2 linked regions of the Bacillus pumilus genome follow. The protein of the gene in region 1 binds, or shares a complex with, the protein of each later gene. Links are inferred from orthologs where the notes say so. Each region holds a gene or a part of one and is shown in the gene's direction. Other genes may lie near its edges.

The links.
Region 2: the proteins of CKW02_RS08815 (region 1) and CKW02_RS17030 are in contact, whole or in part, in a crystal structure (PDB 8WT4), measured with the Bacillus subtilis proteins. The link is inferred for Bacillus pumilus from one-to-one orthologs.

The regions. Positions count from the first base shown.
Region 1 is NZ_LT906438.1:1,753,179-1,768,188, reverse strand. Bases 12,076-15,008 are described here. They hold CKW02_RS08815 (DL-endopeptidase inhibitor IseA), read left to right. Parts: upstream 12,076-13,237; coding sequence 13,238-13,780; downstream 13,781-15,008. Other genes in these bases: CKW02_RS08805 (NucA/NucB deoxyribonuclease domain-containing protein), read right to left, coding at 14,811-15,008; CKW02_RS08810 (STAS domain-containing protein), read right to left, coding at 13,814-14,662; CKW02_RS08820 (hypothetical protein), read right to left, coding at 12,509-12,943; lexA (transcriptional repressor LexA), read left to right, coding at 12,076-12,463. In the rest of the region: CKW02_RS08905 (FbpB family small basic protein), read right to left, coding at 1-65; CKW02_RS08900 (TlpA family protein disulfide reductase), read right to left, coding at 137-640; aconitate hydratase AcnA, read right to left, coding at 713-3,442; small acid-soluble spore protein SspO, read left to right, coding at 3,663-3,809; CKW02_RS08885 (small acid-soluble spore protein P), read left to right, coding at 3,826-3,972; CKW02_RS08880 (Hsp20/alpha crystallin family protein), read left to right, coding at 4,075-4,476; CKW02_RS08875 (DUF2621 domain-containing protein), read left to right, coding at 4,737-5,165; CKW02_RS08870 (CcdC family protein), read right to left, coding at 5,338-5,820; CKW02_RS08865 (cytochrome c biogenesis CcdA family protein), read right to left, coding at 5,915-6,622; CKW02_RS08860 (aspartyl-phosphate phosphatase Spo0E family protein), read left to right, coding at 6,831-7,004; CKW02_RS08855 (YneF family protein), read right to left, coding at 7,268-7,486; sporulation inhibitor of replication protein SirA, read right to left, coding at 7,571-8,017; tkt (transketolase), read right to left, coding at 8,216-10,219; CKW02_RS08840 (DUF896 domain-containing protein), read right to left, coding at 10,407-10,637; CKW02_RS08835 (YneB family resolvase-like protein), read right to left, coding at 10,707-11,354; cell division suppressor protein YneA, read right to left, coding at 11,372-11,683; and 2 more genes.
Region 2 is NZ_LT906438.1:3,235,659-3,250,546, reverse strand. The notes cover bases 3,939-6,749. They hold CKW02_RS17030 (C40 family peptidase), read left to right. Parts: upstream 3,939-4,555; coding sequence 4,556-5,944; downstream 5,945-6,749. Other genes in these bases: trxB (thioredoxin-disulfide reductase), read left to right, coding at 6,178-6,749; CKW02_RS17035 (tetratricopeptide repeat protein), read left to right, coding at 3,939-4,192. Outside these bases: imidazole glycerol phosphate synthase subunit HisH, read left to right, coding at 1-488; hisA (1-(5-phosphoribosyl)-5-[(5-phosphoribosylamino)methylideneamino]imidazole-4-carboxamide isomerase), read left to right, coding at 485-1,222; imidazole glycerol phosphate synthase subunit HisF, read left to right, coding at 1,219-1,977; bifunctional phosphoribosyl-AMP cyclohydrolase/phosphoribosyl-ATP diphosphatase HisIE, read left to right, coding at 1,974-2,603; more of CKW02_RS17035, read left to right, coding at 2,735-3,938; more of trxB, read left to right, coding at 6,750-7,128; CKW02_RS17020 (8-oxo-dGTP diphosphatase), read left to right, coding at 7,486-7,950; RNase adapter RapZ, read left to right, coding at 7,990-8,877; CKW02_RS17010 (gluconeogenesis factor YvcK family protein), read left to right, coding at 8,878-9,837; DNA-binding protein WhiA, read left to right, coding at 9,855-10,805; CKW02_RS17000 (HPr family phosphocarrier protein), read left to right, coding at 10,832-11,089; CKW02_RS16995 (arylamine N-acetyltransferase family protein), read left to right, coding at 11,129-11,872; CKW02_RS16990 (ribonuclease), read right to left, coding at 11,923-12,411; CKW02_RS16985 (2-hydroxyacid dehydrogenase), read right to left, coding at 12,596-13,573; CKW02_RS16980 (beta-class carbonic anhydrase), read left to right, coding at 14,127-14,708; CKW02_RS16975 (SulP family inorganic anion transporter), read left to right, coding at 14,746-14,888. UniProt on the Bacillus subtilis protein: The C-terminal part of CwlO shows a cell wall hydrolytic DL-endopeptidase activity.

The DNA.
Region 1 (15,010 bases):
CTTAATAATTCTTTTTTATTTTCAAGTACAAGCTCTTCAAATGTACGTCGTTTTCTTCTTCTCATTGTACTCACCTCCAATGTTTGTATTTCATTTTCGCCAAAACATTTAGAAAATAAGCAAAAAAGCTGAATCATTATAGATCCAGCTCTTGCTCAATTTCTTTTTTTGTCAGCATTTGATGCTTCACAGACATGATGCGTCCTTTTTCATCTAATATGTATGTCGTGGGGTATGAAAGCACCTGATATCGTGCTTGAATGCCTTTTTGATCTAATAAAATAGGAAAGCTCAGCTTTAATTCATCTGCAAATGCTGCAACATGATCTACACTTTTTTCTGTGGTCGTCAAATTCACAGCAAGTACTTCGACCTGATCATATTCGCTTCTAACCGCGTCTAGATCTGGCATTTCTGTCCTACATGGCTTACACCATGTCGCCCAAAAATTGACGAGCACCTTTTTCCCTTTGTAATCAGATAACGAGGCCGTTTGACCATCAAGGGTTTTAAGTTCAAAATCAGGGGCTTGATCCCCTTTTTCAAGACCGATTGCGGGCTCTTTTGGTTCAAGTAAATTCCACACAAGTAAACCAATCAACACAAGTAAAACAGCGCTTGCTATTCCTTTTTTCCACATGATTGATCCTCCACTATTTTAAAAAAGAAGAGAAAGCTGTCTAAGCGCCTTCTCTTCTTTGCTGTATGAGTATTAGTTGCTTGCCAATTTTTCACGAAGTACCATTTGAAGGATACCACCATGACGATAGTAGTCAATTTCGACTTCACTGTCAAAGCGAACAACCACTTCAAATGTTTTCTCATTGCCATCTGTATCAATTGCTTTCACAGTGACAAGATCACGTGGACGAACTGTTTCATCAACTTCAACTTCAAATGTTTCTGTTCCTGTTAGTCCATAAGTTTCTGCACTTTCTCCGTCTTTAAACTGTAAAGGAAGTACACCCATGAAGACAAGGTTACTTCTGTGGATACGCTCAAAGCTTTCAGCTAGAACGAATTTAATTCCAAGAAGGTTTGTTCCTTTGGCAGCCCAGTCACGGGAAGAACCCATTCCGTAGTCTTTACCTGCTAAGATCGCAAGACCTGTGCCATCCTCTTTATAACGCATGCATGCATCATAAATGGATGTCACTTCACCAGTTGGCCAGTACGTTGTATATCCGCCTTCTGTTCCTGGTGCGATTTGGTTCTTAATACGGATGTTTGCAAAAGTACCTCTCATCATGACATGGTGGTTACCACGGCGAGATCCATATGAGTTAAAGTCTCTAGGAGATACGCCTCTTTCTTGCAAGTATTTACCCGCAGGTGTGTCTTTACCAATCGCTCCAGCAGGAGAAATATGGTCAGTTGTCACAGAGTCACCGAACTTGGCAACGACGCGCAAGCCTTTAAGCGGTTCAACTTTACCAGGCTCAACTGATAAGTTTTCAAAGAATGGCGGGTTATCAATGTATGTGGAATTTTCATCCCATTTATACAAAGCATCATCTGTCGTTTTAATTTCATTCCAGCGGTCATTGCTGTCAAATACAGTTTCATACTCTGAACGGAAGAGTTCAGGTGTGACTGTGCTTTTCACGACACTGTTGATTTCGTCCATTGATGGCCAAATGTCATTGAAATAAACGTTCTCACCGTTTTTATCCACACCGATAGGGTCTTTTGTTAAATCGATATTGACCGTACCAGCAAGTGCATATGCCACAACTAATGGTGGAGATGCGAGGTAGTTTCCTTTTACAAGCGGATGGATACGTCCTTCAAAGTTACGGTTACCTGATAAAACAGAAGTGATCAGCAGATCATTTTCAGAGACAGCATCCTCAATTTCTTGCGCAAGCGGTCCTGAGTTACCGATACATGTTGTACAGCCATACCCAACGATGTTAAATCCAAGGTCTCTTAAGTATGGAAGAAGTCCTGAGTTCACGAGGTATCCTGTCACAACCTTAGAACCTGGCGCTAGTGACGTTTTCACGTAGTTTGGCACCTTCATGCCAAGCTCACTTGCTTTCTTCGCAACAAGACCTGCTCCGATTAAGACGTAAGGGTTTGATGTATTCGTACAGCTCGTAATCGCTGCAATCGCAATCGCACCTGTCTTCATCACAGCTTTTTCACCATTTGCTAGATCAAATTCAATTTGTTTATCCAGCTCTGATTTTTCTAATCCAAACCCTTGGTTACCGGCTGGGCTTTCGATGTGCTGATGGAACGTCTCTTTCATTTCTGAAAGTGGAATCAAATCTTGTGGACGCTTTGGACCAGATAAGTTTGATTCAATTTTAGAAAGATCAATTTCCACAACATCCGTAAAAATTGGGTCCTCTACATCTGGCGTATAGAATAAGCCATTTGCGCGAGAATATTCTTCAACGATATTAATTTGCTCTTCATCACGTCCAGTAAGGCGAAGGTAAGCAAGAGCTTCCTCATCTACTGGGAAGAATCCGCAAGTAGCCCCGTATTCAGGCGCCATATTCGCAATCGTTGCACGATCTGCTAACGGCAGCTGTGCAACACCTGGTCCGAAGAACTCAACGAACTTGTTGACCACGCCTTTTTCACGCAGAACTTGTGTCACTTTTAATGCAAGGTCAGTTGCAGTCGTTCCGTTTGGAAGCTCTCCAACTAATTTAGCACCAATGACTTCTGGTACTGGGAAGTATGAAGGCTGACCGAGCATACCAGCTTCCGCTTCAATACCGCCAACGCCCCATCCAAGTACGCCGATCCCGTTGATCATGGTTGTATGAGAGTCAGTACCAACCAATGTATCTGGGTAAGTGATGATCTCGCCATCTTCTTCAATCGCATGAACAACACTTGCAAGGTACTCTAAGTTTACTTGGTGAACAATCCCTGTTGCAGGCGGAACAGCTTGATAGTTATTAAACGCTTTCTTTGCCCAGCTAAGGAAGTTATAACGCTCTGCGTTACGTTCGAATTCTAAATCCATGTTAATATTTAATGCATCTTCAGTTCCAGCTTTATCAACTTGTACTGAGTGATCAATAACAAGGTCAACTGGAATTTCAGGGTTGATTTTATCCGGATCCCCACCTACATCTGCCATTGCTTTTCTTAATGAAGCAAGGTCAACGACGGCTGGTACACCCGTGAAGTCTTGTAAAATAACACGAGAAGGTTTAAATGGAACATCAATTTCTTTTACCTCGGCAGTTCCCCATTTTGCCAAGTTTTCAACGTGTTCCTTTTTGATCACTCTACCGTCTACTTGGCGAAGCACTGATTCTAAAAGTACCTTAATGGAATAAGGCAGCTTAGAAACATTTCCGATTCCTTGTTTCTCTAGTGCTTCTAACGAATAATAGTGATACGTTTTCCCATTTGTCGAAAACGTTTTTCTAGATTGAAAAGCGTCTTGTTTAGCGACTTGCTGCTGTTTCGACATATCCAAAATCCCCCTTTTGATGATCAAGATCAATTTCAATTCTCAGAAAAATCGTCGTATTTCACCACAATTTTCTCACAATTTCATCTTAAAACAAATTCATACATAAGTAAATAACAATGCTTTTATTAAATTCAATAAGTTTATCTTATCACTAGGAAATGATTACTCTTCATAAACGAAGCGGGGCAGGTTCATACTACAATTGAGGTGATAGAACATGACAAAACGTAAAGCAAATCATGTGATTGACGGCATGAATGCAGCCAAAAGCCAAGGTAATGGTGCAGGCTATATTGAAAATGACCAACTCGTTTTAACAGAAGAACAAAGACAAAACAATAAAAAACGTAAAAAAAACCAATAGGAAAGGAGCAAGCATCATGACGAATAAAAACACAGGAAAAGACATCCGTCAAAACTCGCCTAAGGAGCATCAGGGCGGACAGCCTGAGCCATTATCAGGCAGTAAAAAAGTAAAAAACCGCAACCATACAAGACAAAAGCACAATTCTCATCACGATATGTAAACATTCTCCTCTCATCCCGTGGCAAAACGGGATGTTTTAGGTCTTTCACACATTTCAGTTCTCAACATATCATTTATTATGAGATGTGATGGAGGAGTGTCTATGGAGAATGAAAAGCAATCGAATTCCTCTGATTTTCTAGAAATAGATGATTGGCTCAATGTTTTAATGGATGATCCATTTGCCTGGTATGATGAACACCTCCCAATTGACCTTTATGAAACAAGCCGTGATTATATTATTGAGATTGATGTCTCCACCCTATCGATCACCGATGTAAAGCTGACCTTCGCTGGACATGAGCTGACTCTCTGTTGCACGGTACAAAAGCAAAATGTTGAAGGCGAACAGCCAATTGAAAAAAGTGTCATGCTCCCTTTTTATTTGAACGACAAAGAGATTGAAACAGAATACGAAAACCGAATCATTTCGATAAGAATTAAAAAAAGTTCCGACCATCCACGCGAGGCATTTTCCTTTCAAATCCCGCACTTCAAACATTAAGAGCCCACCTTCATTTGGTGGGCTCTCTTCCGTTCGTGTCAAGTCAATACCTTTTGCGAACCACCATGGCCAAATAGTAGAGTCGCTATATGATAAGGTATTCTTTTTCTACTAGATGGTTTGGGTCTTTCTAGTAAATGGGCAGTTATGAATGAAAAAAGGCGTTCATAGAGATGAGAGACATACATTTTTGTTATTTTCTTCTATCATCGCTTCATGTAAAATAAGATAGAGAGACGAGGGGTATAAGGAGTGAGAACATGTTAAGCGGCTGGTTTTTGTGGTTCATTTTATTTTGGGGTACGGTGATGATCGGATTACTCGCAATCGGTGGCTTTTTTATGTTTCGCAAATTTTTAAAACGATTGCCGAAGGAAGATGGGAAATCAGAGCTTGATTGGCAGGATGAATATATTCAAAGGAGCCTCCACCTATGGCGGGAAGAAGACAAACAGCTTTTAAATGAGCTTGTATTACCTGTTCCAGAGCTGTTTAGAGATGTCGCCAAAGAAAAAATTGCAGGAAAAATTGGCGAACTGGCTTTAAAAGAACAAGCTGCGAGCATTAATTTAGACTTAATCATTCGCGGCTATATTATCGCTACACCAAAGCGTGATCATAAGTTTTTATTGAAGCGCCTTCAAGAAAAAAACATCGATCATACGCCATATGAAGCATTATTAAAATAACCTCCTTTATAAAAAGGAGGTTCAGCGTGTAGAAAACCCCTCGCATTCTTTGTCAGTCCTGTGCGCTGGTGCTCACCCTTCCTAGACTTCAAAGGTTTTCTATCACACTGAAAAGAAAGAAGACAAAGGGCTAAAATAAAGATCATTTTAGCCCATTGTCAACAATCTGGGTTTAATTCATTTGAACCTGCTGCGGATCTAATTGCTTAGACAGCTTTCTAAACGACAAATACATGGCAACGCGCCAAGGTACAATCATGCCAAAGGCAAGTATCCAAAACATTCCGCTTAGAGAGCCATAATCAATAGAAGAACTCAGGATCGTCTTCATCCCGATACGAAGAACAAGAAGTCCAATGAGAATAAATACAAATGCTTTTGACCGCTTTAAGTAAATCTCGTTCCCTCTAATTTCAAACTTCGATGTTTTGATTAAAAAGATGGAGAAAAACATCCCCACTGTGATCGCTTCAAGAAATTCAGCCCCAGTTACCTGAAACATTGGAACAAAAAACATCAGTGCACCAGTGCTCATAAAAATAGGAGGTAATATAATTTTTTTCGCGGTTGCCGGTTTCGCAGATGACTTAATGCGAATAAACATGACGGCTACCGCCATACATATTGCAATTATAGAAGAGATTAAGACCATCATATCAAATCATTCCTTTATTCTTTAAGGTCAGCCTATGTATAATATACTCCAATTGACGAAAAAAAACCATTCGCCGCGACTGTAGAAAACGATTTCAAAAGCCTGTAAATCCGCCAAACAAGGATGAGAACATGATGATAATCCATGTGAGAAGATCAAAGAACAGCAATATCCCTACCACAATCATAATGATCCCGCCAATTTTCATGATGAGCTGCTGACGCTTTCTGATCCACGCCATTTTCGTAATGAAAAAGGAGAGGACAAAAAATGGAACGCCAAATCCAAATACATACGCCATCATATAAGGCACAGCCGACTCAGGATTGTTACTCGCCAGTGCGATAACAGCAGATAAAATAGGTCCTGTACAAGGTGTCCAACCAGCGGCAAAGCCCATTCCAATGAGAATCGATCCAAAAAAACCAGCAGGTCGGTTTTTGAACTGCATTCTCTTTTCGCCCATGAGGAAAGAAGGCTGAAATACACCAAGCGTCATAAAACCAAAGAAAATAATGAGGATAGCTCCAACCTGGCGAATCGCTTGATGGTAATCATCAAAAAACTTCCCAACAAACGATGTCCCAAAGCCTATCGCAATAAAGATAATAGAGAAACCAATTAAAAAGAATAAGGTATGAAGCAGACTTCTTCTTCTCAGCATCACCTTCTCAGATTTCACTTCATCCATACTAACGCCCGTAATATAAGATAAAAACGCTGGATAAAGCGGCAGACAGCACGGTGAGATAAAAGAAAGGAATCCTGCTCCGAAAGCTAAAAAGTAATTCAAATCTGTCAAAAGAACACCCCCTTCTTACAATATACAATAAGAGATGACAAAATCATTTCATTTTTTTTACATCCTCTCAATAAAGATGGTCTATTCTCTTAAAACCTTATATAATTTAATTTGACATCGAGATAACGAATCCTTTAAATTTGAAAATAAACCTGAAAATGGATATAATAGAATCGATTCTTTTTATCAAGATTTGCATGAAAGGAACATGACTTTGGTAAAAACATCATTATTAACTCAAATCGAAGAAAAAAGAGAAGAGCTGATGAAAGTTGTGATGCACAATGGGATGACATCAACAGTGACCATCGAACATAGCCAGCAGCTAGATCATCTCCTCTTACAATATCAACGACACTTACACTCAAACTCAGCCAACTAATCATATCTCATGATATTTATCATGCTGCACGATTTTTAGAACAGTTGATATGTGTGACCATAAACGAAACAAAAACCTCTGATAACAGGGGTTTTTGTTTTTTTACAGGAAGCTGACGCCAAAATAAAAACCACCTTCCCTGCTTCATTTAGGCAAGTACAGTGGTTTTAAAGCGTCTGATGAAGGTGAATTCAATAAAGAAAGGACAACGCTTGTCCATTCTTTATAACCATGTTCCATCTATGATCATAATATCGTACGTATTATTTCGCTTGGTTGTTCATGGCTTTCATCATTTGATTGATTTTCTTCTGGGACGGTTTCATGCCCATTTGCATCATCATCATTCGAAGCATTTGTTCATTAATTGGTGGATTCTTTTTCAAGTAGCTCATCATATACTTACGAGCAATAAAGAATCCGAGTGCAACTCCTGCAAGCAGTGCAACAACGCCTACAAGGATGACAACCCATAAATCCATAATTCTTCCTCCTTCATGTTGTCTCGTATAAAGTGTACTAAACAAAAGGCTATTATACAACATTTCACGTTCAATTTTATTTTTTTAAACAAAATTCCTCACTTTTACCGGATTGAGCCACCCGTGCTTCTTTGAACCGAAGTCCATCGCAAGGAAGCAAGGACTAATTTTTCTCAGCACTTCAAAAAACACTGCTTCTGCTTCATAACTACCGGTGGCAGACATTTGGATATAACGATCTTTTATGATAAATGCAGCCGTTCCTTTTCCATCAGGTAAGGAAGCGCTGTATATCGAGCCAATTTGTGTATAGTGAACGTTCGTTAAGTTGTTCATTAATCGCTGATGCATATGAAAAGCAGGGATTCGTTTCGTCACGTAATCCACTTGTTTCACAAGCATCACCAATTCATCTTCCGTGCGGTTCGTCCAGTGTAACGACTCAAACAAATGAAACAAAATTGATTCTCTGCCAAAATAATGATGCGCAAATTCATCCTCAATCCAATAAATATAATAATGGCGTTCCATGTCTATCCCTTCCTTTCACATTTCGTCAATCTCGTATATTGCTTGTATTATACAAAAATGTGAAAGAAAGAATTGTCTATATATGAAGCAAGAAGAAACTAGTTTTGTCAAAAAAACAAGAAAAAAGAAAAAAGTTTGCAGAGCGGATGAAAATGCTCTGCAAACAGATGAAAAAAAGCATGATGCTTGGAGACTTCGTTATTTGTTCAGCTTCGCTTTCACACGGCTGACGACATTGCTGACCGTAAAGCCGTATTTCTCAATAATGGTTTCACCAGGTGCAGAAGCGCCAAATTTATCAATGGCAATTACGTCACCATCAAGACCAGTGTAACGCTCCCAGCCAAGTGAAGCCCCCATTTCAATCGCAATACGAGCCCGCACTGCTGTAGGAAGGACTGATTCTTTGTATTCGTCTGACTGCTGATCGAAACGATCCCATGCAGGAAGACTGACAACAGACGCGCGGATTCCTTCTTTCTCAAGTGCTTTTTGCGCTTCAATCGCTAAACCGACTTCAGATCCAGATGCGAGTAGAAGTGCTTCTGGCTGCGCATCAGCAGCTTCAACGACGACGTATCCACCCTTTTCTACTCCCTCATACGCCTTCTCAGGTGCTTGGTCAATCGTTGGAAGGTTTTGACGAGTCAGAACTAGTGCTGTCGGTTTATCCGTTGAAGATACAGCAAGTTTCCACGCTGCAGCTGTTTCGTTTCCATCCGCAGGGCGAATGACAGAAAGGTTCGGCATCGCACGTAATGAAGCAAGCTGTTCAACCGGTTCATGCGTCGGACCATCTTCACCAACAGCGATACTGTCATGAGTAAAGACATAAGTAACTGGAAGTCCCATTAAGGCAGCAAGACGAATCGCTGGTCTTAAGTAATCTGAGAAAACAAAGAACGTTCCGCCGAATACACGAAGGCCGCCGTGAAGCGCCATACCGTTTAACGCGGCACCCATTGCAAATTCTCTGACGCCGAACCAAATGTTCTTACCAGCATAATGATCTTTACCAAAATCGTCTGTGTTTTTAATCGTTGTTTTGTTTGAACCTGCAAGGTCAGCAGACCCGCCAATGAAGAAAGGTACTTGCTTCGCAATGCCATTTAATACTTCGCCTGAAGAAGCGCGGGAGGCAAGACTTGAACCTGCTTCATAAACAGGAACCTCTTGATCCCAATTCTCAGGAAGCTTTCCTTCAATCGCAAGCTGCAATTGAGCTGCAAGCTCAGGGTATTCTTTTTCATATTGCGCAAATAATTCATTCCAAGCTGCTTCTTTTTTCTGACCAGCGTCTTTTACAGCTTCTTTGAAATGATCGTACACTTCAGAAGGTACATGGAAATCTTCTTCAAACGTCCAAGAGTAAGCTTCCTTCGTCAGCTTGGCTTCGTCGCTGCCAAGTGGTGCACCATGCACACCAGAAGTTCCTGCACGGTTTGGCGATCCGAAACCGATTGTTGTTTTCACTTCAATCAGTGTAGGTCTGTCTGTGCTTTGTTTTGCCTTTTTGATAGCAGCCGTCACTTCTTCAATGTTGTTGCCGTCTTTCACATAAAGAACTTCCCAGTTCATCGCTTCAAAACGATTCTTCACATTTTCAGAGAATGAACGATCTAGGTCGCCATCTAAAGAAATATCATTTGAATCATAAAGGACAATTAAACGGCCTAAGCCTAAATGACCAGCAAGGGAAGCAGCTTCAGAGGAAATTCCCTCCATTAAGTCTCCATCTCCGCAAATGCTGTATGTATAGTGATCTACAACATTAAAGTTGTCTTTGTTATACGTTTCCGCAAGATGTCTTTCTGCAAGTGCCATACCAACTGCCATGGCAATCCCCTGTCCTAAAGGACCTGTTGTAGCATCGACGCCCTCTGTATGTCCAAATTCAGGATGTCCAGGTGTTTTGCTACCCCATTGGCGGAATTGTTTTAGATCATCGATGCTCAAGTTGTATCCGCTTAAATGAAGCATGCTATATAGAAGCATAGAACCATGTCCCGCAGATAATACAAAACGGTCTCTGTTAAACCAATTTGGGTTTTGCGGACTTACGTTTAAGTGATTCGTCCATAAAGCGTATGCCATTGGTGCAGCACCCATCGGCATTCCAGGGTGGCCGGAATTCGCTTTTTCAATTGCGTCTATGGAGAGAGTACGTATTGTTGCAATAGATTTCAATTCAATCGTTTCCATATAAATCCCCTTCCGTATCTTGTGTACACCATTATCATAAATCTACTGTCCTTTTTTCACAACTATTTCACGCTGAAAAAGAGTGATTTTGTCACATTTAGTTTATCGATCACCTAAAAAGTTATGCAAATATGAAAAAAGATGAGAATATCCTTCCCATCTTTTCAAAATTCAAGAAACCGAAAACTTAATGAAGGTTTTGATCTCTTTCTCTTTTTAATTTTTCTGGTGTGACATCGTTTCCTTCAGGGTCAACGATTTTCACGGTTTTAAGTGTATTTTTCATAGAAGAACGAAAAGCTTTTAAATACTCTTCTCTTAATTGCTTTTGTTCTGTTTTTTCAGCGTCTGACAAACCGGTCTCTTTTGACTTTTTTGAAAGCTCATTGATTCTTGCAAGCTGATTTTTAGAAATCATGACTAACTCCTTTAAAGCATTTTCTCTACATACTACTAAATATCAATCATTTTGACAACAAATCAAGCTTTAGGTGGTCAGACCTTTTTCATATTCTTGATACCTTCTATGGACCGTTGCTTTTGAAATGTCGAAACCTAGTGCCTGAAGAGTTGCTGCGATTTCTGCGAAGGTCATGTTATTTTTTCTTAATCGAACAATTTCTGAAATCGGCACTTCAATACGCTCACGACCAGGCGCATGATCCTGCTGTTTTAAATTCAGTTCGGGCTGATACCCTCGTTCAACGGCTCTTCTCATTCCCCGCTTGATTTTCAGGTTATGAATTTTTCGTTGATACTCTTCAACGACTCCTACGATCTCAATCACCATTTCATCTGCTTCTGAAAGCTCAAGTTCGCCTCTATGAAACGTACTGTACACCTTTACATTCTCTTTAAAAAGACAATGAAGAAGCGCAATTTTTGCTTGTCCTCTTCCGAGACGTGTTTCATCCTGGATAAGAACAGCATCAATTGACTCTTCTTTTAGTGTAGCTAGCATATCAAACACACCATCGCGATCTAGATCATACCCGCTTGCTTTTTCTTTAATGACTTTAACCACATTCATCTTGTGCATAGCAGCTAAAGCTAGCAATTCTTCTTCTTGTCTCTTCAGCGAGGTTTCCTGCTCTTCTTTGACAGTGCTTACTCTCGCATAGATGATTGCATTCATGTCTTCAATCGACCTTTCTACTGTACTGTTGCAAGTTGATATACGACTGGATGCTCTTTTTTGACTGGTATGACAAGGATGTCACCAGGCTGGATTTCTGTTGAAGCAAGATCGTTGTGCTGAGTGACCCAGTCAATAAACGCATTTTTATCGATTGATTTGCTGTCGTTTACTTGATCAGCTAACCCCCAAAGAGTATCCCCTGATTGAACTTCTATTTTAACATACTGATTTGGATCATTATGGCTTGTGACTGCAATAAGTGAGAGAAATATGCCAACGATGAATGAGAATACCCCAATAAAAATAATAGATTCTTTTAACCTCATAATGTCATCTCTCCTAATAGAATGTGTGTTCGTTCTTTCTGACACTTATTATAAATACGAACAAACGTTTCTGTCAAACGTTTTTTTCGAACCTATGTTTGTACTGTTAGGAAAAACATGCTATAATTTCTTTAAAATTGACGTTTTGAGGTGCAAAAGATGACGAAGCTATCAAAAAGACAACTCGATATCCTGACATTCATCAAAGAAGAAGTAAAAAGCAAGGGCTATCCCCCATCCGTTCGTGAAATTGGAGAAGCTGTCGGTCTAGCATCCAGTTCAACGGTTCATGGACATTTAGCTAGACTAGAAACGAAGGGCTTAATTAGAAGAGACCCGACAAAACCTAGAGCGATCGAAGTACTAGATGAAGAGGAAATGAATATTCCAAAGAGTGCTGTAATGAACGTACCAGTCATCGGAAAAGTAACAGCAGGCCTGCCTATTACGGCTGTTGAGAATGTAGAAGAGTACTTCCCTCTTCCAGAGACTTTTGCAGCACCAGATGAACAAGTATTTATGCTTGAAATTATGGGAGAAAGTATGATTGACGCAGGAATTTTGGACAAGGACTATGTCATTGTGCGTCAGCAAAGCACTGCTAACAATGGAGATATTGTCGTCGCCATGACAGAGGAAGATGAAGCGACAGTGAAACGTTTCTATAAAGAAGATACACACTTTAGATTACAGCCAGAAAATCCATCTATGGAACCGATTATTTTACAGAATGTAAGTATACTAGGTAAAGTGATTGGCGTATTTAGAAATATTCACTAAAAAAAGCCGGTATTTCATCAGTTAATGATGAGAACCGGCTTTTTTTTATGAACAAGAATAGGCAAGAATACTCGAGCTTGGGAAGGAACCAAATGTAAAGTTCGGCCAAATAAAGCCAGTTGTTCTCCCGAAAGGCTGTGAAGATAGAACATACATTAAAAATACTTGACCGTTTCTCATAAACACAATCGTCCACCTTCTATTACATCCCGCCGCAAATTGAACCGATTGCTGACCTCCACCTGTTTGCCCTGAAATAAGTGACTGCATGCTTTGAGGCTGTGATAATGCTTGCTGATATTGCGAAACGATATGCTGTGGTGGGGCTGGCGGGGCTGATCCACTAGATCCGGGCCCAGTGCCTCCTCCTCCGATTGGAAACCCTGGAAATCCTCCAACTTGAGAAGGGAGCGACGGCCAACCTTGCATCTGCCTATCATATGAGTACCCATTCCACATACCTTCATACGGATAATACATATTCAACACCACTTTCTTAGACATTCATCACGATAGTATATGTCATAAATGAAAAAGCGTGTTGAACGTCCAAACAGAAACTTTTCCAAAAAACGTTTTGTTCTTCTTTAGAACGGTTAAATAGTAGATATAAAGAAAAAATAAAAAAATGAAAACTTTTTGCCACCCTCAAACGTTATATATATAGAAAGAAAAGAAATAAAAAACATTTAGATTTAATACTTGTAATATCACTGTAATTATTGTAACATTTGTAACATAAGAAGTTTTCATTGAGAAAAGGAGGCAATCGCCTTGAAAAAATTATTCGTTTTATTAACTGCTATTATGCTTATGATCTCATTACAATCTACAACATTGGCCGCTTCTAAAAAACCAGCCACTTTGACAAATAAAGAAGCGTTACATATTGCCCTTGATGCACGGGAACACTTTTGGAGTGCGATGTCAGGCTACAAAATTAATGAACATTCTGATTACAAATTAAAATCATTTAGCTATAAAGACATGACTTACAACTATCTTTCTAAAACATTTGATACAAAGAAAAAACTAAACAGCTACCTATCTCAAGTTTTCACAAAAGAAGCCATCAATCAAGGTTTAAAAGACTACCAGTTCATTGTTCATAAAGGCAAAATGGCTGTTCCAGTCGGCGACGGAGACAATATGCTTAATTGGGATAAAGCGACACCTAAACTTGTCTCTAAAAAACAAACAGTCCGCACATATGAATTCACTGTCCCAACACTTGATGGACGCAAAGTACAAAGAACGGTTACGTTCGAAAAAGGACAAAAAGATTGGAAAGTCACAAAAATTGACGCTGTTATCTAAATAAAAAACCAGGCCATTCAATCGGCCTGGTTTTTATATTGAAGTAAATTCAGTCATGCGGTCTAAGGCGTGAGCAAGTGATGATGCCGTGCGAAATTCATTAAAAGGAAGCCCGAGCTGCACAGCGGTTTGGGCAATTTCTGGTCTGATTCCTGAAATAGTTGTCTCTACTCCAATTAACCGAAGTGATGTGACAAGATCAAAGATTTGATGAGCCACCATTGTATCAATAATGACAACGCCCGATAAATCAATACATAAATGCTGTACACCTTTTTGTGAGCACTGTTTTAGCGTATTTTCTAAAATAATCTTTGCTCTCGCTGTATCAATATCACCTACTAACGGCAATAACGCAATATAACTTTTTAAGACAATGACAGGTGAGCTCAGCTCGTAAATCATGTCTCTTTGTGCCACGAGCTTCCTCGTTGTATTTTTCACATATTGCTGGATGAACATATGAATGGAAATATTAAACGCCTCTGAAATTAAATCATACCAATAAAAGATGCGGTCAATATCAATTTCATCTTGACGCTGTTTAATAAATTCTTTTAAGTAATGAAGGACCACTCTTTGATTGGACATGTATTCTCTCACAACATAATCTAATGGTGTGTTTAAATGCTTTGGGTCACTGGCTAAGTCTTCAGACCACTTTTTAAACTCAGTATGTAAATACGTCTTGTCTTCAATAAGAGCACGTATAAAATGCTGGTAATAATCTTGATTTTGCCGTTTTAGCTCTGATATGATGCTGGAATCTGTTGAACGGTATATGGATTCTGGATCATCGTCCTCAATTGATTCATACCATGTTTCAGTCAACTTCTCTGCATGCTGCATAAAAAAATCGTATAATGCACGGTTCTTATCCATAAGCAAATGTCCCTTCACATTTTCTTCTTGTCAGTCTTTGTACCTTATAGATTGATTGTACCACTGAATCTTTTTTCCCTGCCAGCTCGGATACGCTCTGATCATATAAAAAAAAGGCACCCGATTGAGGGGTGCCTTTTCCTCAGATTTATTTCACAATGAATAATATTCTTTTCCCATCAGGAAATCCGCTGATTTGGTGCCCGACCCATGAGCCTGCTCCCCTATTATCAGATGGACTGACATATTGAACGCTTGCGCCTTTTCCTCCCTCAAGACAAACCGCCATCGGCCACTCATCCCGGTCAAAGCCAGGTTTTGTCGGAATGCCTTTTAATGATTCTTGCC
Region 2 (14,888 bases), 1.5 Mb from region 1 along the record:
ATGCGATGCAGCTGTTAAAACAGACAGGGCTTGAGGCGTTTATCCACCAAGTAGTGCAGGAAGGAAAGCTGCTATTTGGCATTTGTCTTGGGATGCAGCTGTTATTTGAAGAAAGTGAAGAGGCAGGGCGTACGAAAGGTTTGGGGCTGCTAAAAGGGCGTGTCGTTCTTCTAAAGGATCGTGACCAGGGTGGGCAAAGGCTGAAGGTGCCTCATATGGGGTGGAATGAGCTCACATTTCATCAGCCCTCCCCATTGTTTGACGGGGTACCGGAAGGATTTGCGTACTTTGTTCACTCTTATTATGTGAGGGATATGAATCCAGAAGAGCAATTAGCAAGCGCAGACTATGGCGTTCAAGTACCAGCAGTTGTTGGCATGGGAAATGTGCTAGGCGCACAGTTTCACCCTGAAAAAAGCAGTACAACGGGCATGGCGCTGCTCAAACAATTTATTCAATTAGCAAACGAACAGAGGGTGAACAAATGAGTGACTTTACATTGTATCCAGCGATTGATATGAGAAATGGCAAATGTGTACGGCTCGTGCAAGGAGATTATGATCAAGAAACCATTTATGGAGATTCGCCGCTCGATATGGCGACGCGATTTGCAAATGAAGGAGCAAAGTGGATTCATCTCGTTGACCTAGATGGTGCCAAAGCGGGGAGTCGCGTCAATCATGAGCATGTGCTGGCGATTGCTTCATCCTTAGATGTAAATGTACAAATTGGTGGTGGCATTCGGACAGAAGAAGACGTTGCCTTTTATATAAACAATGGTGTAGCTAGAGTCATCCTTGGCAGCTCGGCTGTTTCTAACCCTGCCTTTGTGAAAAAAATGCTTGCGCAATATGGGGAGAAAATAGCGATTGGCATTGATGCGCGAAATGGATTCGTATCGACTGAGGGGTGGCTTGAAACGTCGAAAGTGAAGGCAGAGGATCTCGGCAAAGAATTGGCAAAGGAAGGCGCGGAGGTCTTTATTTTCACAGATATTCAAATGGACGGCATGCTGGCTGGGCCCAATGTGGAAAGTACAATTCGCTTAGCAGAAGCTACTGGCAAACAAGTTATTGCCTCAGGCGGTATCAGTTCGGTAGCCGATCTCCAAAAGCTGTCAGCACAAAAACAGTCAGGCGTTTCTGGTGCAATCATTGGAAAGGCACTTTATACGGAGCGGTTTACTTTAGCTGAAGCAATTGAAGGGCTTGACCGCGTATGATGACAAAACGAATCATCCCATGTCTCGATGTGAAGGAAGGTCGTGTGGTCAAAGGGGTGCAATTCCTCGGCTTAAAGGATGCCGGTGATCCGGTAGAATTAGCGCAGATGTATGATGAGGAAGGGGCGGATGAACTCGTCTTTCTTGATATTTCTGCCTCTCATGAAGGCCGGAAAACGATGGTGGATATGGTCAAGCAAGTGGCGTCCACTCTTGCCATCCCTTTTACGGTAGGCGGCGGAATTAACCACCTTGATGACATGAAGCGCATATTAAGAGCGGGTGCAGACAAAGTATCTGTGAACACAGCGGCAGTTTTAAGACCAGAACTGATTTCTGAAGGCGCCGATTTTTTTGGTTCTCAGTGCATCGTCGTTGCAATAGATGCAAAGTACGATGAAGAGAAAAAAGCGTACATGGTTTATACACACGGAGGGCGCCGTCAAACGGATATAGAGGTTAGCGATTGGGCAAAAGAAGCCGTGCTGAGGGGGGCAGGAGAGATCTTGCTGACAAGTATGGATGCCGACGGTGAGAAAAAGGGCTTTGATCATCGATTAACAAAGCTTGTGTCAGAAGCTGTCACCGTACCTGTCATTGCCTCGGGAGGTGCTGGCAATGCTCAGCATATGCTGGAGGCATTTACAAAAGGAGAAGCGGATGCAGCTTTAGCAGCTTCCATTTTTCATTATAAAGAGACTTCAATTCAAGAGGTAAAGACATACTTGAGAGAACACGGGGTGAAGGTCAGATGAAACAGGGAAACGAATTATCCTTTAATGAGGCAGGCCTGATACCTGCGATTGTACAGGATGCTCAAAGTAAGGAAGTATTGACATTGGCGTATATGAATCAAGAATCCTATGAAAAAACACTAGAGACAGGGGAAACATGGTTTTACAGCCGATCAAGAAACGAGCTTTGGCACAAAGGCGCCACATCTGGACATACTCAGCGAGTCACATCCATTCGATATGACTGTGACAAGGATGCTCTGCTTATTCTTGTCTCACCAAGTGGACCAGCGTGCCACACTGGCAGCTATAGCTGCTTTTCGGAAGAAGGCGTGAAGCGTCAAACGGAAGAGCAGGATCGTTTTGCAATTTTAAATGAACTTGAACAGGTGATTGCGAAACGTCAGGCAGAAATGCCAGAAGGCGCTTATACAACCTATCTATTTGAAAAAGGGGTCGATAAAATCCTGAAAAAGGTAGGGGAAGAAGCGTCAGAGGTCATCATTGCCGCGAAAAACCGGGATCAAGAAGAATTGAAATGGGAAACAGCCGATCTTCTGTATCACCTGCTTGTGTTATTACGTGAACAGCAATTGCCACTTGATGATGTATTAAAAGTATTAAAAAAACGTCATCAAGGCGAGTGAAAAGCCGGGGACACCTCCGGCTTTTTATTTCCTAAGTGAAAAACAAATCCTTCCTTTTCTTTTGTTCTATGTGACGACTCTTGAAGTATGTTATACTACACACGGTACACTGTTCGAAATGGAGGGTATCAGTGAGTAAATACACTTCTCAAAATAATCACACACAAGTCGTCCAGCTATTCCAAGATGGGCATTACTTTTTTCATAAAGGTCTAAAAGCTTATAGAGAAAGAAATCTATCTAAAGCGAGTAAGCTCATACAGCGGGCTATCGTACTTGAGCCTGAAAATGTAGAAATGCTGTCACAGCTTGCTATTATTTATACTGAAATGGGTCATTTCCAACAATCAAATGAACTGCTTGATTTCATCCTTGAACATATTGATGAAAATATGTTTGAGTGTCACTATTTTAAAGCCAATAATTATGCGAATCTAGGACTCTTTCAAGAGGCATATAAGTCAGCGACTGCCTATGCTTCATTAGAAGAGAACGGGGAATTTGCAGATGAAAATGATGACCTTCTCGACCTGCTCGATATGAGTGACGAAGAGAACGAAGATTTTCCTTACGATCAGGATGACCTGATTGTGAAGCAGGATCAAGCAAATCACTTACTGGAAAGCGGCAGGCTTGATGAAGCCATTGAGATGCTGGAACAGATGATTGTTGAGTATCCAGAATTTTGGTCAGCGTATAACAATCTCGCATTGGCCTATTTTTATTCTGGTCAAATCCATCAGGCAAAAGAGATGCTGAACCGGGTTCTACATGAAAATCCGGGTAATCTGCATGCCCTTTGCAACCAGCTAGTCTTCTATCATTATGAAAAAGAAGAAGAAAAGGTCAATACGTTAGCAAAGCAATTAACGCACGTGTATCCAATATTAAGTGAACAGCGTTATAAGCTTGGCGCAACATTTGCCCTAGTTGGAGAATTTGAATGGGCATTTAAATGGCTTTATTCTTTGTACAAAACAGGCTTTCAAGGAGATAGTACATTTTTATACTGGCTCGCAAGCGCAGCTTATTATACAGGTCACAAAACGCTTGCACAGACGGTTTGGGATAAGATGGTCGAAGAAGATATCGATGCAGATGAAATCAAGCCATGGCAGGATAAACCTGAGGAGACTGAGCCAATGGTCTCCATTGAGGAGCGGCTGACGGCGTACTATGTAAGCAAACAAAAAGGAGAACGTGACGTTCTTCAATCTGTCCTTGATGCACGCGCAGCGAAAACAGCTTTTGAACAGCAATTCATTGAACTGCTCTTATACGAAGATGAAATGGAAGAACGGTCTTTTTCAGAAGATGCGGTTTTCGCAAAACAGGCGGCATCCAGCTTGGAAGAAGCTGTTCAGCCTGACAGCCATATGCCTTATTTTTGGTTATTCCATATTATTCAGCAGGCACGTGCTTCTGGCGTAGATAAGAAAAATGCGCCTGCATGGGCAGCAGCATCCTATTATTTATGGATGCAGGAGCAAGAAGAATCTATGAGCAAAAAAGAGATTGCAGCCTCTTTTCAAATCAGTGTTCAAACACTGTCTAAATATGAACAAGTCATTTGTACATTAATTGATTAAATAGGTAAATAGATTTAGAAGATTGCAGCATGGCCGAAAAGGTCATGCTTTTTTCTTGGATAAAAAGGTGGGATTTGCAAGGATTTGGCGAAGTATGACAATCACGACATGTTTTTGAAACATAAATGTAATAAAAATATTAGCTCATTTTGTCGATGTCTCATGTATAATGAAAATCGTGGATTAAAACAAAGACATATATTTAGATATTTTACTATACATAATGAAACACCTAGTGATAGAAACAATCTGGTCAACATCTGACTGATCAATCAGGAAGAAAGACATAGATAGCACAGATTGGTCGCAGAGAATTTGCTGCTTTCTCATGTCGCTTGGAAATTGTCAAAGGAGGAACTATTCGTGAAAAAGTTTATTACTTTCGGTTTAGCTTCGGTCATCGGAGCGAGCAGTTTATTTATCCCATTTACTCATGAAGCAAACGCACAGAACTTTGAACAAAAGAAACAAGAGCTGGACAGCAAGCAATCTGAGGTCAACAAAAACCTTCAAAAGAAAAAAGATGAGCTTTCAAAGCTTGAAGCAAAACAAGAGGCACTTGCACTAAAGCTAAAAGAAATTGACGAGAAAGCTTTAAAAACAAGTGATCAAATCGAAGAAAAACAAAAAGAAAATGAACAAACGAAAAAAGAAATCAATGCACTGAAAAAAGACATTGCTGATACTGAAAAACGTATTGAAGATCGAAACAAATTCTTGAAAAAGCGTGTACGTGCGCTTCAAGAAAGCGGCGGTTCTACGAAATACATAGATGTATTACTAGGAGCGAAAAGCTTTAGCGATTTCATCAGCCGTGCAGGTGCAGTATCTACACTCATCAACGCAGACAGCGAAATCATTAAAGAGCAAGAAAAAGACAAAGCTGAGCTCCAAAAGTCTGAAAACGAATTAAACACAAAGCTTGAAGATGTTCAAAAGACACTTACAAAGCTTGAAACACTTCAAACAGACTTGAATAAACAGCTTGATGAAAAAGACAAGCTATTCAAGCAAGTGAAAGAGCAAAAAGGAAGTGCTTCTTCTCAAATTAGCGAGTTAAACAGTGAGGCTAACAGCATTGCATCTGAAAAAGACGCAACAATCACTGCTCAAAAACAAGCTGAAAAAGAAGCAAGAGAAGCAGCTCAAAAAGCAAAAGAAGAAAAAGTACAAAGACAACAGCAGCGTCAAGCTAGTGTTCAAGCAGAAGACAACAGCTCAACGAACGACAGCAGCTCGTCTTCAAATAACAGTAACAGTGGATCTTCAAACAACAACGATAATAACAACAGCAGTTCACCAAGCAAGAAGCCATCTACTGGCGGTGGATCACCTGTCAGCAGTAACGTAGGCGGAATCGAAGGTGCAATCAGCACAGGTTCTTCCATTGTTGGACAATCTCCATATAAATGGGCTGGTGGCAGATCACAAGCTGATATTGACGCACGTCGTTTTGACTGTTCTTCATTCGTTCGCTGGGCATTTGCATCAGCAGGCATCAACCTTGGACCAGTTGGCGGTACAACAACAGATACGCTTGTAGGTAAAGGAAGAGCTGTAAGTGCATCTGACATGAAACGCGGAGACCTTGTGTTCTTTGATACGTATAAAGTAAATGGACACGTTGGTATTTACTTAGGAAACGGTACATTCTTGAACGATAACAGCTCTCGCGGTGTTTCAGTTGACTCTATGAGCAATGTTTACTGGAAAAAAGCATTCAATGGCGTTGTAAGAAGAGTCGTTGAATAAATCATTACTTACTATATAACCGTAAACAGGCTTCCTTAAACAGCAGTTTAAGGAAGCTTTTTCTTTTTTTGAACATATGAGCAAATGATTCGCTTATTATCCGCAGATTTAATAGGATATGGGTAAGGAATAAAAATAAGAGTGGAATGGATGCTTTCTGTCATGAATGGAAGCATCACCCAAGGGCATTCTAATAAGAAATGCTAGCAGCAATTGAAGAGGGAGTGACAGTTGTGTCAGAAGAAAAAATCTACGATACGATCATCATTGGAGCGGGACCTGCCGGAATGACAGCCGCTGTTTATACATCTCGTGGAAATCTTTCAACATTGATGATTGAAAGAGGGATTCCAGGCGGTCAAATGGCTAATACGGAAGATGTCGAGAACTATCCTGGCTTTGAAAGCATTTTAGGGCCAGAACTTTCAAATAAAATGTTTGACCATGCGAAGAAATTCGGTGCTGAGTATGCATATGGCGATATCAAAGAAATCGTAGACGGTGAAGAGTACAAAATCGTCAAAGCCGGTTCAAAAGAATACAAAGGACGCTCTGTCATTATTGCAGCAGGTGCGGAATACAAAAAAATCGGTGCACCAGGTGAAAAAGAACTTGGCGGTCGAGGCGTCTCTTACTGTGCAGTATGTGACGGTGCTTTCTTTAAAAACAAAGAGCTCGTCGTCATTGGTGGAGGAGACTCTGCGGTAGAAGAGGGTGTGTACCTGACACGCTTTGCGTCAAAAGTAACGATCGTTCATAGACGCGACAAGCTTCGTGCCCAAAGCATTTTACAAGCACGTGCTTTTGATAATGAAAAAATCGACTTCATGTGGAACAAAACCGTTAAACAAATTAATGAAGAAAACGGTAAAGTCGGCAGTGTGACTTTGATTGATACGGTGACTGGTGAAGAAGAAGACTTTAAAACAGATGGCGCCTTTATCTATATCGGAATGCTGCCACTGTCTAAACCATTTGAAAATCTCGGCATTACAAATAAAGAAGGCTACATCGAAACAAACGAAAGAATGGAAACGAGAGTGGAAGGCATTTTCGCCGCTGGTGACATTCGTGAAAAAACACTCCGTCAAATTGTGACAGCAACAGGTGACGGAAGTATTGCCGCACAAAGCGCACAGCATTATGTAGAAGAGCTTGCTGAAAAACTTAAAGCAACGAAATAAAAGGCTGTCGTAAATCCTTAATATAGCGTCATGGGCTTTTAACTGGAATGTAACACGGGTGAAACAATTTTCCGTTATGATAAAACTAGTAATTGACCCCCTTTTATAAGGAATACATGTTTGGCACGGATGAGAATCCGTGTCCTTTTTTTTGCTTAAAATCAGAAATTCATGAGATGTTCACAAATGACGCATGGAGAACCATTGATTGCTGTAAAATAAAGAGTAGAGAAAATGCTCGCCACTTCTTTCAGACGAAATTCGGTCTGTTTTCGGTGAAGAAGGGGCATGTTCATTGTGGACGTCAGGATGAACCTGTATAATAAGTTAAAGACATAAAAGAGTAGGTGACAGCTGATGCAACGAGTAACCAATTGTGTGCTGCATCACGAAGATCAAGTTCTCTTGCTGCAAAAGCCAAGACGAGGCTGGTGGGTAGCGCCGGGCGGAAAAATGGAAAGCGGAGAATCGGTCAAGGATTCAGTCGTTCGAGAGTATAGAGAAGAAACAGGAATTTATATTTTAAATCCACAGTTAAAAGGTGTTTTTACCTTTATCATAAAAGAAGGCGATCAAATCGTTCAAGAGTGGATGATGTTCACCTTTATGGCAGATTCATTTACTGGAAAAAACGTGACAGAGTCAGAGGAAGGCATTTTAAAGTGGCATGAAGTAAAGGATGTGCCGCATTTACCGATGGCACCAGGGGATTCCCATATTCTTGATTTCATGCTAAAGGGAAAAGGACTTCTTCACGGTACTTTTACGTATACACCTGATTTTGAATTGATTGCTTATCGGTTAGATCCTCAAGGAGACTAATACATGAACCGTTTTTATAAAGAAGGAGAGGAAGCAGGCATGAATACGCACAAACAAGAAGATATTCAGCTTGTGATTATTACAGGAATGTCAGGTGCGGGGAAAACCGTTGCCATTCAAAGCTTTGAAGATTTAGGTTACTTCTGTGTAGATAACTTGCCGCCATCACTTTTACCAAAGTTCCTAGAACTCATGAAGGAATCGAATTCGAAGATGAGTAAGGTTGCCCTTGTGATGGATTTGCGCGGACGAGAATTCTTTGACAGCTTGATTGCAGCCTTAGATGAAATGAGTGATCTTGGCTGGATCACACCAAGAATATTATTTCTAGATGCAAACGATAAGGTGCTTGTCTCAAGATACAAAGAAACGAGACGTTCGCATCCTCTTGCGACTACAGGTTTGCCGCTCGAAGGAATCGCAATGGAACGCGATCTGTTAGAAGAGTTAAAAGGTCGGGCTCAAATGATTTTTGATACATCGGATTTAAAACCAAAACAGCTTCGAGAAAAAATTGTCGCGCACTTTGCCACGACCCAAGGGCAGGTGTTTACAGTGAATGTGATGTCTTTCGGTTTTAAATACGGTCTGCCGATTGATGCTGATCTTGTATTTGATGTGAGATTTCTGCCGAATCCTTACTATATTGAGAGCATGCGTCCACAGACTGGAAACGATGAAGAAGTGCGCTCCTATGTAATGAAATGGAGCGAGACACAAAAATTCACAGAGAAATTAATTGACCTTCTCAGCTTTATGCTTCCGTCCTATAAACGAGAAGGAAAAAGCCAGCTTGTGATCGCTATTGGCTGTACAGGCGGACAGCACCGATCAGTGACGCTAGCGAACTACTTATCGGAGTATTTTAAAAATGACTACTACACTCATGTCACTCACCGGGACATTGAAAAGAGAAGCAGAAAATAGATGAAGACACTTCCAAAGGTGGTCATTCTTGGCGGGGGCACTGGCTTATCTGTTTTGCTCAGAGGGCTAAAAACAAAGCCAGTGGACATTACCGCTATTGTAACGGTTGCTGATGACGGAGGCAGCTCAGGCAGACTGCGGCATGATTTGAATATTCCGCCTCCAGGCGATATTCGAAATGTCCTTGCAGCTCTCTCTGATGTTGAACCGCTTGTAGAAGACTTATTTCAGCACCGTTTTAACAAAGGGAATGACTTAACAGGCCACTCTCTTGGCAACCTCATTCTTGCGGCCATGACAAATATAACCGGTGATTTTTTTCATGCCGTCACAGAAATGAGCAAGGTCTTAAATGTGAGAGGAAAAGTTTTGCCAGCAGCGAATTCAAGTGTTGTTCTACATGCTGAATTAGAAAATGGGCAAGTGGTAACAGGAGAATCAAAAATCCCAACATACGGTGAGCGAATTAAACGAGTGTTCCTCACACCTGATACGATTGAGCCGCTCCCAGAATCGATTCAAGTCATTCGTGAAGCCGATTTGATCGTCATTGGACCTGGCAGCTTGTATACAAGTATCTTGCCAAACTTGCTTGTACCGCATATTGGCGAAGAAGTGATTCGTTCTAAGGCGAAAAAAGTGTATATTTGCAATGTCATGACGCAGCCAGGGGAAACGCTTTCCTACAGTGCAGCTGATCATGTGCAGGCATTAAACGATCATATGGTTCGTCCATTTATTGATACCATTTTTGTAAACAATAAAGAAATTCCAGAAGAGATCAAAGCAAAATATGCAGAAGAACAGGCACAGCCTGTACAGTTCGACACAGATGTACTCAAGGCAATGGGACTGGAAGTCATCCCTGGGGAAATCATTACATACGACCAGCATGTGATTCGTCACGACACGCTGAAAGTAGCCGCGCTGCTTGTCGACCTGCTGCATAAGAAAAAATAGGAATGGGGGTGGCAAGGATGTCATTTGCATCCGAAACAAAAAAAGAGCTGACTAATCTGGACGTGAAGGACTGCTGCACAAAAGCAGAGCTTTCTGCCCTCATCCGTATGAACGGTTCATTATCTTTCTCTAATCGAAAATTAATTCTAGATATACAAACAGAGAACGCAGCTATCGCAAGACGGATTTATACGCTGCTAAAAAAGAAATATGATGTCACAGTCGAGCTGCTCGTTCGTAAGAAAATGAGATTAAAAAAGAATAATGTGTATATTGTCAGACTAGTAGAACGAGCGAAAACCATTTTAGAGGATTTGAAAATATTAGGTGAGCAATTTGTATTTGAGCGTAATATTTCAGAAGAGCTTGTAAAGAAAAGATGTTGTAAGCGCTCCTATATGAGAGGTGCTTTTTTAGCAGGCGGTTCTGTGAATAATCCAGAAACGTCTTCCTATCACCTTGAGATTTTTTCCCTATATAAAGAACACAATGATGCCCTTTGTGAGCTCATGAACCAATTTCATCTCAACAGTAAAACACTTGAGCGTAAAAAAGGCTACATCACATATATGAAAGAAGCCGAAAAAATTACTGAATTCTTAAGTGTTGTAGGTGCGCATAATTCACTTCTTCGCTTCGAAGACGTTCGGATCGTCCGTGATATGCGGAATTCCGTGAACCGGCTCGTCAATTGTGAAACAGCAAACTTGAATAAAACGATTGGTGCATCACTGCGCCAGGTCGAGAACATTCAATTCATTGATGAAAAAATTGGACTTGATGCCCTGCCAGATAAGCTGCGAGAAATTGCAAAGCTGCGAGTCGACTATCAAGAGGTCACGCTAAAGGAATTGGGAGAAATGGTGGAAAGCGGCAAGATCAGCAAATCAGGCATTAATCACCGCTTAAGAAAGCTAGATCAAATTGCAGAACAATTACGAAACGGACAAGCTGTTACACTTAAATAGGAGAATGAAAAAGGGAGGCAGATCATATGGTGGAAAAAACGGTCACCATCCAGTTGAAAACAGGCTTGCAGGCACGTCCCGCTGCTTTGTTCGTACAGGAAGCGAATCGCTTTGGGGCTGAAATTTTTCTAGAGAAGGACGGAAAAAGAGTCAATGCGAAGAGCATTATGGGTCTCATGAGCCTTGCGATCAGCTCTGGGATCACTGTCAAACTGATAGCAGATGGTGCGGATGAACAAGAAGCCATTGATGCGTTAACTGATTTTATCAATCAAGAAAACTGAGTCTCTTCACAGACTCAGTTTTTTTAGAAGGGAATGAACATGATGCAATCAGCATTTTTACAGAAGATCGGATACGAAGGACAGTCTATCACCTTTGATGACCTGCCTGCATTATTAAAAAAGATGGCCTACACCTTTCCATTTGAAAATAGATCTGTGCTGAACAAACAATCCTATGCCTTGAATCAAGAAGGATTGAAGCAGCATCTTCTTGAAGGAGGCAGAGGAGGTCTTTGTTACGATCTCAATCCTCTTTTATATTATGTGTTAAAAGAGGCAGGACTCGCTGTACAGCTCGTTCAAGGGACCGTGTATAACAAGGAAGCGGGCACATGGGCAATCGATGGCACGCACGTAGCCATGACGTTGAATCATCACAACGAACGCTTCCTTATTGATGCGGGTTTTGGTGTGAATTTACCTCTCCAGCCTGTACCCTTTACTGAAGAATGGGTGGAAGGAGCGTCTATTCGGTTTCGAGTCAAAGAAGAGAAAACCGAAAAAGGTGCGCATCTTGTCCAATTAGATAGAGGAGAAGGCGCTGAGACAGGCTATGCATTTACATTGGAAGAGGTGAGTGAGCCTACATTGGTCCAAATGAGAAAGCAGATTTATGAAAATGAAGCCTCTCCTTTTAACAAAAGACCGCTTGCTTCAAAGCTCACACCAACAGGACGTGTAATCGTCACCGAGGATCATGTCACCATACATGAACATGAAGAAGTGTCGAAAAAACCGCTGCCTCTGCCTTTTGAGGAATACGTGAAAACCCTGCTGCCATAAGTAGCATCAAAAAAACAGCCCTGCGTCAAATGGGGCTGTTTTTTGATTGATTATCGAATACGTGTGAATGTAGCGTAATGGTCTGTTGTTTTGTAAATGAGCCAGTCACTTGAATACACGAGGCGATCAGCATTGCGGAAGCCTGAGACGTAGTTGATATCTGCTTCACGCCATGTGCGGCCGCTTGCTGAAGGGAGACGTCCCTCCCGGTTAGAGAAAACATCTCCACCGATGCTTTTGCCTGGGGCAACCTCTGCTAGATTTCCCTTCGATGCCACCCATCCAAGAGCACTTGCTTGTGATTTTGTGATGTAGTTATCAGGCAGTCGTTTGTAGCGAATCAAATAATCGGCTACACCATCAAACGTATTAATGACGGCAAGGGTATGAACATCTGATGTCAGTTGAATAGAAGCTGTTTTATTTGTGGCGGTCGGTGTAAGTGGTGTTTCGGCATAGGCTTGCTGCGGAATAAAACCAGAAAACAGAATAGCAGCGATCAGAGCAAACATAGTAAAAACCGAACTGATTTTTTTCATCTTCATCCTCCTATTAAGGAAATCGGAAGCTGTCCTCTTGATGCTTGTCTACCTCATATTATAGCACCCGAATATGAAGGAAATGTAAAGAAACAGGATCTTTGCTAAAATGAGGCTTTTCTCCTGATATCCTTCTATTGAAATAAATAAAAAGACGCAGCTCTGAATCCTGCGTCTTTTCCGATTAAGATGAAGCAAGCTCCTTCACAATATCTACAGGGGCTTTGCCATCAATTCCATGAATCACATTATGAATGGCTCGTTTCAGCATAAGATCCCGTGTTGTTTCAGTAGCGGAACCGATGTGGGGAACAAGGGTGACATTGTTCATTTCTTTGAAAGGATGATTCTCCTGAAGCGGTTCCTGTTCAAACACATCAAGACCTGCGCCTTTGATCCATCCCTCTTGAAGCGCTTGAATGAGGCTTTTTTCGTCCACTGTTTTCCCGCGGGAGATGTTTACAAATAAAGCCGTTTGCTTCATTAACTTCAATTCTCGTTCGCCAATCATATGATACGTTTCATCGGTCAGCGGTGTAATCAACACAATGATATCAGCTTGCTTTAGCAGGTCATCAAGTGTGCAATATAAAGCGCCATATGCTGATTCAGCCTTTTCATTCCGGCTGCGGTTATGATACAGAACATTCATATCAAAACCATGTGCAGCTCGTTTGGCGACTTGCTCTCCGATTCGTCCCATGCCAATAATGCCAAGCGTTTGATGATGGACATCGATGCCAAAGATATCCTCTTCCTGTACAAATTTCGTCCATTTCCCCTCACGGATAAAACGATCAAGCTCGGCAATTCTTCGCGCAGAGGAAAGAATGAGTGAAAATGCAAGGTCAGCCACAGTGTGGTCGAGTGTATGAGGCGTGTGTGTACCAATTACGCCTCTTTGCCTCATCAATTCTATATCGAAATTGTCATAGCCGACAGAGTTGTTGCTCACTACTTTGAGTTTTGGTGCGTGATCTAATAGCTCTTGATCGATTTTCGTTCCAGACGTTAAAAGACCATCAGCATGCTGCAATTTTTGAAACAAAATATCTTTTGGAATGGGGTCCTTGGATTGCCAAACCTCGTATGTACAATGTTCCTTTAGTATTTCCTCAAATGAAGCAGGTAATGGTTTGGCGACAAAAATGTGTGGTTTCATTGTCAACTCGCTCCTTTCACATGATCATCTTGCTCCTTTTATTATAAAGCAACCATTTCGGCTGAACACGTTTGAAGGTTATCTGCTCAATATTTAATATACTAAAATAACGGAAAAGAGAGACATTTTCTTAGTGAAAAAGGGTATTCATATGCCATCTGATTCATTTTTTACTTAGATGAAAATCAGCTAATGGGAGTTGTGATATATGAAAAAGCCGGTTTTTCTGAGAGATTATCTGACAAACTGGAAAATAGATCGAGATTTTTTGATAGAAAAATGATTATATTTGAAACATATTAAACGGGAAGGTCGTTTTCTACTAAACCATTTCATCGTCTTTTGGCGAGTAGAGAACGATAGATTGAAAGGAAGACCGCGTCCCCCTTGCGATGAAGCGTAAATGAGAGAAAATGATCACATTTCTTCTCATCGTTTTCTCATTTTTTTCTTTTTTTTCTATCATTTTTCATCTTTATGCTTGAGAACACACGAAAGAAAAGGAGGACAGGCAGGAGCTTACGTGACTTATAAAAAGATGGGAGATGGCAGGATGGGATCAAAATTAGAACAGATTCTTCAGCACAATTCAAAGTTCGTACAAGAGAGACATTATGAGCCTTACAAAGCGGGGAAATTTCCTGAAAAGAAACTCGTCATATTAACTTGTATGGATACACGTCTTTTGGAATTATTGCCGCAATCCATGGGGCTACGTAACGGTGATGCGAAGATCATTAAAAATGCGGGCGCCATCGTAACACATCCTTTTGGCAGTGTGATGCGGAGTATTCTGCTAGCAATCTATGAGCTAAAGGCAGAAGAGGTATGCATTGTAGGACATCATGAATGCGGAATGGCAGGTCTTGCGGCAGATCCTTTACTTGAAAAGGCGAAAGCGCGTGGCATTGAAGAGAAATGTTTGAGCATTGTGAAAAACTCAGGAGTTGATTTAAAGGGATGGCTGACAGGCTTTGATTCGGTTGAAGAGAGTGTGTCCCAAAGTGTGAAATTGGTTAAAGAGCATCCATTGATGCCAAGTGATGTGGCTGTTCATGGACTTGTCATTCATCCAGCAACGGGAAAGCTGGATGTCGTTGTGAAAGATAATCAGATTGATGCGCAGTATACCTAAATCATCTACACATACTTGAAGGAGGCCAACACATACCATGCGTTTTTATGGAAGATTTGAAGGATATGATTCATCAAAATTTAGACGTGATTTAATCGCTGGGCTTGTCGTGGGCGTTGTGGCAATTCCTTTAGGCATGGCTTTTGCCATTGCATCTGGTGTCGGACCAGAATATGGATT